One region of the Clostridium sp. TJA085 genome, then DNA from elsewhere that is predicted to be linked to it. Evidence: riboswitches for the same ligand, from Rfam matches in the RefSeq annotation. Region 1 holds a riboswitch; the other holds the start of a gene.

Region 1 (3,681 bases):
ACTGGTAATCTATAATTTAGTTTAGGTATTTCTAATTTTAATCTATAATTTTTAAATGATACCTTAAGTGATGATATATCTGAATCTGGAACAAAAAATTCTCTAGAAAATCCATCACCAAATTCTGATACAACCATAGACATATTATAACCATTAGAAAATACTTGCCTTCGATTTATATTTATATATATATAATCATCTTTATAATCTACTTTTATATCTTTTTTATCTATCCCTGGAAATACTCCTTCTATTATATATTTAGATTCATCTTCTTTCATATTTACATTTATAAAATCACCTTCATTAAAAAATTCTTCAATTGAACCAATATTTATACTACTAAAAAACTTAGAAAATGTTTGACTAAATATATTAGAAAAATCTCCTATGTTATTAATAATATTTCTATTTCCTATTCTTCTATTCATAATATCCCTCTTATAAAATTTTTCTTATTATAACTTATTAATATAAATATTATACTGACACATTTTAATTTATATATTAGGTAAGTTATTAATTATTCTAATAAAAAAAGTGTGGAAATTATCCACACTTTTAAAAATTAATATATTAATTTTCCACAACTTCATCCACTGGTTTTCCTATAAACTTAACAGCAATTACAAGTACTATTATTGCAACAGGTAATATTATATAAACAGGAACATTTAATCCAGCTGGTATATAACCTAATATTATTGTGGCTCCTGCAACAAACAGTGCATACCACATTTGTGTTTTTACGTGTTCTATATGATCACATCCAGCTCCCATTGATGAAAGTATTGTTGTATCTGATATTGGTGAACAGTGGTCTCCAAATATTGCTCCTGTAAGTACAGCACTTGTACTTAATACTATATAGCTCATATCTGGTGATATTGAATGAGCTAGAGGAATTGCAAGAGGCATAAGTATTCCCATTGTTCCATATGCAGTTCCGGTAGCAAATGATATTACAGCTCCTAATATAAATATAATACTTGGAAGTAAAAATGATGGTATTGATCCAGATAATAATGTAACTAAATATTTAGCAGTTCCCAAATCTTTTATTACTGAACTTAATGACCATGCAAGTAATAAAATTACTCCAGTTATTATAAGACCTTTCATTCCATCTACCCAAACTTCAACAGCTTCTGACACAGTAAATATCTTTTTACAAACTCCCATAGCAATTGCTATTATTGATGCAAATACTGCTGATTGGAAAAGTGCTGTTGATGCATCAGCTGCACTAAATGCTTCTCTTATTGCTGTAAAAGAAAACGGTGCATTAGTTACAACTTCTCTAAGTGCTACATCAGTTCCACCTATTATACTTGTATATCCACTATAATAAAAACTTATAAGAGCTGATATTATAAGTGCTCCTATTGGGATTATTGCATTCCAAATACTAAGCTTAACTCCTTCTTTTACTTTCATCTCATCTTCTGTACTTATACTTTCAAGCTCCGATTTTTTATCCTTAATACCTTTTCTAGCCCTAACTTCAGCCTTTCTCATAGGTCCAAAATCCCTAAGCATAACAGATGTAATAACTACAAATGCAAGTATTAAAATATTATAAAATCTATATGGAATAGTTTGAAGAAAAACACCAAAGGAATCAACTTTAACTCCAATTTGAGTAAATGAATCATTTATAAGTCCTACTTCTAACCCTATCCAAGTTGATATTATTGCAAGTCCTGCAATTGGTGCTGCTGTTGCATCAATTATAAAAGCTAACCTTTCTCTTGAAACTTTAAGTTTATCTGCAACAGGCTTCATTATAGGACCTACTATTAATGAATTTGCATAATCATCAAAAAATACTAAAAGACCTAGAAACCAAGTAACAAGTTGAGCACTCCTTGGAGTTTTTGCTCTTTTTGCAAGTGCTTCTGCTATAGCTCTAGCACCTCCCATTTTAGCAACAAGATTTATTACTCCTCCAATAGCTAAAACTTGAAGTATTATTCCAGCATTCCAAGGATCCGCTAAAGAATTTAGAACTCTTTGTATAAAATCTAAAAAGGCTTGTATCAATGCATTAAATGCATTTTGATCTACGACTTGAATCATAAAACATCCAGCTAATGCACCAATAAACAAAGATACTACAACATTTTTTGTAATAAATGCAAGTACAATTGCAACTAAAGGTGGTATTATAGTCCATATACCAAACCTTTCTGCATTTACAGTTCCTGGATCAATTTCTGATGCAAATGCTACTGTTGTCATACTAATCATTAGTATAAAGGTAAATAAAAATACTAAATAATTTCTTTTTTTCATGATTGAATCCCCCTATTAAAATAAAATTTGTGAATATTTTTTAGAGGCCCATCATTTTACTTTAAAGTCAAAAAGAACCTTGAGATAACACTCAAGGTTCTAAATATATAACGTAAGAATCCATTGAATGATAGCTCACCACAAATATAATTTGTGACAGTCTTATGCATATTATGCATAAGCCCAGGATTATAACATTAAAGCATTAGTTATATCCTTCGGCGGTATTTCCTTTCATGTTATATCATAGTGCTTATCTCAATAACATTACTCTTAAAGACCGCGCCTCTACCTCTTCGCAAATTATTCACTTTTAAATTAATATAATTATATAATATAAATATATATATATCAATATATCTTTTAATTTTTTGTTTATTTTATTAACAATTTTTCATAAATTCTTCTATTTCACTAACTGATTTTATCATATCCTTAGTTAATACCTCACATCCATCATCAGTTATTAGTACATCATCTTCTATTCTTACACCAATACCTTCTTCTCCTATATATATGCCTGGTTCTACTGTATATACCATACCTGGTTCTAAAACTGTATTTCTTCCTGGATTTTCTATATCATGAGTATCTAAACCTAAGCTATGTCCTATACTATGCCAATAATATTTTGATACTTCTTCCTTATTTTCTATTAATCCAAGATTAATACATTCTTCTGCAATCCACTCTTTAGATTTTTTATTTATATCTAAGAAATTAATACCTGGTTTTAACTCTGATATAACTTTCTCATTTACTCTAAGTACAGCTTCATAAACTTCCTTTTGTCTTTTTGTAAACTTACCGTTTACAGGAAATGTTCTTGAAATGTCTCCATTATAATAATTAACCTGTGCTCCTAAGTCAAAAAGAATTAAATCTCCATCTTTAGCTTCTGAATTATTATCTACATAATGTAATATAGTTGCATTCTTTCCAGCTGCTGCAATTGTATTAAATGCATAATCACGAACTCCTCTTTTTCTGCATTCAAATTCAAAATATGCTTCTAATTCATATTCAAGCATTCCAGGTTTTATATTTTTCATTATTGATTCAACACCTTTAATTGTTATATCAATAGCCTTCTGCATTTCTTTTATTTCAGATGGACTCTTTACAAGTCTTATTGGTGCAAATATTGGAAATACATTTTTTATATTCACTTGTGGATACTTATTTCTAAGCTTTTTAGCAAATGTACTACTTACTGTTGGTAAGCTGTTAAACTCATCTCTTTCTAAATCTAAATATATATTTATATCAACACTTTCATTTATTATTTTATTTAAAAAGCCTCTAAACTCTCCTAAGTATCCTATATCTTCTATACTATTTAAATTAAAAACTTCTTCTTTTCTTATTGTTTTACCAAGCCACTTT
Region 2 (3,681 bases), on a different contig from region 1:
GGTTCCATTGATGATGTAGGAACCTCTACTTTAAAAATTAAAAATTTGTTTATTAGTAAAGCTAATATTACAGCTAAGATAATAGGACAGACTATGTCCGTAATAAATTTTTTTCCCATACTTTTCCCCACTTTATACCCTTCAGTTAAATTTAAATTACTTCATTTTTAATTATATCATCATAGCTCTCTCTTTTACATATAATTTTAATTTTTCCACCTTTAACCATAACAACTGCTGGCTTTGGAATCTTATTGTAATTATTAGACATTGAATAACCATATGCACCCGTTGACATAACTGCAAGAACATCTCCACTTAAAACAGATGGTATTTTTATTGCATTTAATAATATATCACCAGATTCGCAACACTTTCCAGATATAGTTACTTTCTCTTTAGCATCATATATAACCCTATTTGCAACTATACATTCATATCTAGCCTTATATAATGCTGGTCTTATATTATCAGTCATACCGCCATCTACAGACACATATTTTCTAACTGATGGTATATTTTTTATTGAGCCTATAGTATATAATGTTATTCCTGCATTTCCAGCTATTGACCTTCCCGGCTCTATAATAAGTGTAGGTCTTTCCAATTGTAAATTTTTGCAAACTTCATCTACTTTATTTATTATGGCATTACAATATTCCTCTATTTCTCTTGGTTTATCTTCATCACTATAATATATTCCAAATCCACCACCTAAATCTAACTCTTTTATTATATATCCAGTTTCATTCTTAACTCTATTTATTAAATTAAGCATTATCTCAGCCGCATCTTCGTAAGGAGTTATTTCAAATATTTGTGAACCTATATGACAATGAAGCCCAAGTAAATTTATGTTTTCCAATTTTATAGCCCTTTTTATAGCATTTATTATATTATCTCCTACTGGTGCAAAACCAAACTTAGAATCAATTTGTCCTGTCTTTATATATTCATGTGTATGTGCCTCAATACCCGGAGTAATTCTTAAATAAATATCTTGCTTTCTTTCATAATCTCTAGCAATTTTATTAAGCTGTTCTATTTCAAATAAATTATCCACTACAAATGTTCCAACACCAAGTTTTACACCCATTTCAATTTCTTCTAATGTTTTATTATTTCCATGAAATAATACTTTTTTTAATGGAAAATCAGCTTTATATGCTGTATATAATTCTCCACCTGAAACAACATCTAAACATAAGCCTTCTTCCTCTATTATTTTACACATCGCTAAAGTTAAAAATGCTTTTCCAGCATAGGCTACCTTATTACCTCTATTTTCACAACTAAAGGCCTGAAAATACCTTCTACAATTTTCTCTAATTAAATTCTCATCCATAACATATAAAGGAGTTCCAAACTCTTCAACTAACTTTGTTGTTTTTATTCCTCCAATTACTAAAGTATTTTCTTCAGTCCTCATATTACCAAATAGTTTCATTTAAATTCCTCCAATTCATTTAAGTAAAACAAAACGTCACAGGAAAATTCCTGTGACGGGTAATAACGTTATAACATTAAGGTATTATAATTACAAAAACTTAAGCCTAAAATTAATATATTCTAAACTCACTTATATAGTAATTTAAAAATCCTTGTAGCTCTCCACGTTATGTGACAGTTATGCATATATTATATACATACCCAGAAAAATTATATTTGCATTATAATTTAACTTCGGCCAATCATCCTTTCATCCTTATTCATAGTCTGCAAAACTCCTAAAGATTACTCTTAATCTCGGCACCTCTACCCTAAGATTTGTTCTTTCCTAATATATTATTATTTTTTATTATTTATGATACTATAAATTTAAAGTCTTTTATACATTAATATTCTTTTTCTCTATAAATATTCATTAAATCTCCCATTATCTCTGCTGATGATGGTGGTGTATAACTTATTGCATTAGCTCCAGCTTCTATTGTTTCTAATATACTTTCTTCAGTATTTCCTCCAGTTGCAATTATAGGAACTAAAGGATACTTTTCTCTTATTTTCTTAACAATTCTAGCTGTATTTTTTCCACCTGATACATTTAATATAGTGGCACCTGAATTTAATCTTTCTTCTATATCTGTATCTTCTGATACAACTGTTACAACAACAGGAATATCTATTGTTTTTCTTATCTTTTTTATTACACTGTTTGTTGTTGGTGCATTTACAACTATCCCTATTACTCCTTTAAATTCAGCATCTAATGCTAAGTTTATAACTCTCCTACCTTGAGTTATTCCACCTCCAACTCCACAAAACACTGGAACATCAGCTGCTGTTATTATAGCCTCAGTTATTTTTGGTTGGGGGGTGAAAGGATATACTGCCATTATTGCATCTGCATTTGTATTTTTTATCATGGCAACATCAGTTGAAAACATTATTGATTTAATTCTCTTTCCAAATATCTTTATTCCACTACACTTTCTTATTGCAGAAGGTGCTTCAATTATATGATTTCTAAATGTTCCTAATATTTCTGGAACATATTTTTCATTATCCTTACTCATTTTTATCCCTCCAAAAACTTACATTGCTTTGCTTTACAACTTATTATATAACCAACTTCCATTAATTAAAATATTTATTTTTGATAAATAAAAAATATTTATTCATTTTATAGATAAGTATGTATTATTTGTAATATAATGTTTACAAATAATATTGATTTATAAAAGGCGGTGTTTTTTTATTTATGCTTCAACTAAAAAAATTTTTTCTCCCGTACAAAATCTTAATTTCAATATATCTATTTTTTATACTTACTGCTTTTACTATTAATTCTCCTAAAGAAATCTTTATAGGATTAAAAAACATAATATTAACACCTGATATTCTAATAACTGATTATATTCAAATTGCTGGCATTGGTGCTACATTAGTAAATGCAGCATTGACAAGTATTATAAGTATTTTTATATTAGTAGCTTTAAAAATTAAACCTAATGGCTCAACTATAATGGCATTATGGCTTATGACTGGCTTTTCTTTCTTTGGCAAAAATATAATTAATATATGGCCTGTTATGTTTGGTGTTTATCTATATTCCAAATATCAAAAGCAACCTTTAATGAATTATTCCTTAGTAATGTTATTATCAACAACTCTAGCCCCAACTGTTACTCAACTTAGTTTTTCATCTAATAATCTATTGCTAGGTATTACTTTAGGGTCATTAATAGGAGTATTTACAGGATTCCTACTAACTCCTATAGCAACTCATTGTATTTCAGCTCATGGCGGCTATAACCTTTATAATATAGGCTTTGCTTGTGGACTTCTTGCAACACTTCTTATGTCCATTTTTAGAATATTTGGAATAGACTTTAAAACTCAATTAGTTTGGAGTACCGGAAACAACACATTTCTTTTTATATTTATGCTTATAATATCTATTTACTTAATTTGTATTGGACTCTATTTTGGAAAAGATCATAAAAATAACTTAAAAAAAATAAATAGTTTTTCTGGAAAACTTGTATCAGATTTTTATATTTTATTTGGAGAAACATCTTATATTAATATGGGAATAATAGGTATTTTCTCAAGTATATACTTATTATTATTTGGTGGAGACTTAAACGGTCCAACAATTGGTGGTTTATTTACTATAATAGGTTTTGGCTGTTTTGGAAAACATATAAAAAACATAGTACCTGTAATGATTGGAGCTAC

What was found. Region 1 has a riboswitch for lysine ahead of AC4FQW_RS11685 (Na+/H+ antiporter NhaC family protein). Riboswitches for the same ligand answer to the same signal wherever they lie in the genome.
Region 2: linked by a shared signal. The riboswitch ahead of lysA (diaminopimelate decarboxylase) and the one ahead of AC4FQW_RS11685 (Na+/H+ antiporter NhaC family protein) in region 1 are both predicted to bind lysine.

Annotation. Positions count from the first base shown of each region.
Region 1 covers NZ_JBZEEZ010000005.1:66,612-70,292, forward strand. Annotated here, with positions in the region: gene AC4FQW_RS11680 (Hsp20 family protein) at 1-431, opposite strand, end outside; gene AC4FQW_RS11685 (Na+/H+ antiporter NhaC family protein) at 577-2,295, opposite strand; lysine riboswitch at 2,419-2,594, opposite strand; gene AC4FQW_RS11690 (aminopeptidase P family protein) at 2,679-3,681, opposite strand, start outside.
Region 2 covers NZ_JBZEEZ010000002.1:289,425-293,105, forward strand. Annotated here, with positions in the region: gene lepB (signal peptidase I) at 1-119, opposite strand, end outside; gene lysA (diaminopimelate decarboxylase) at 152-1,447, opposite strand; lysine riboswitch at 1,597-1,766, opposite strand; gene AC4FQW_RS08570 (beta/alpha barrel domain-containing protein) at 1,836-2,516, opposite strand; gene AC4FQW_RS08575 (DUF1576 domain-containing protein) at 2,702-3,681, shown strand, end outside.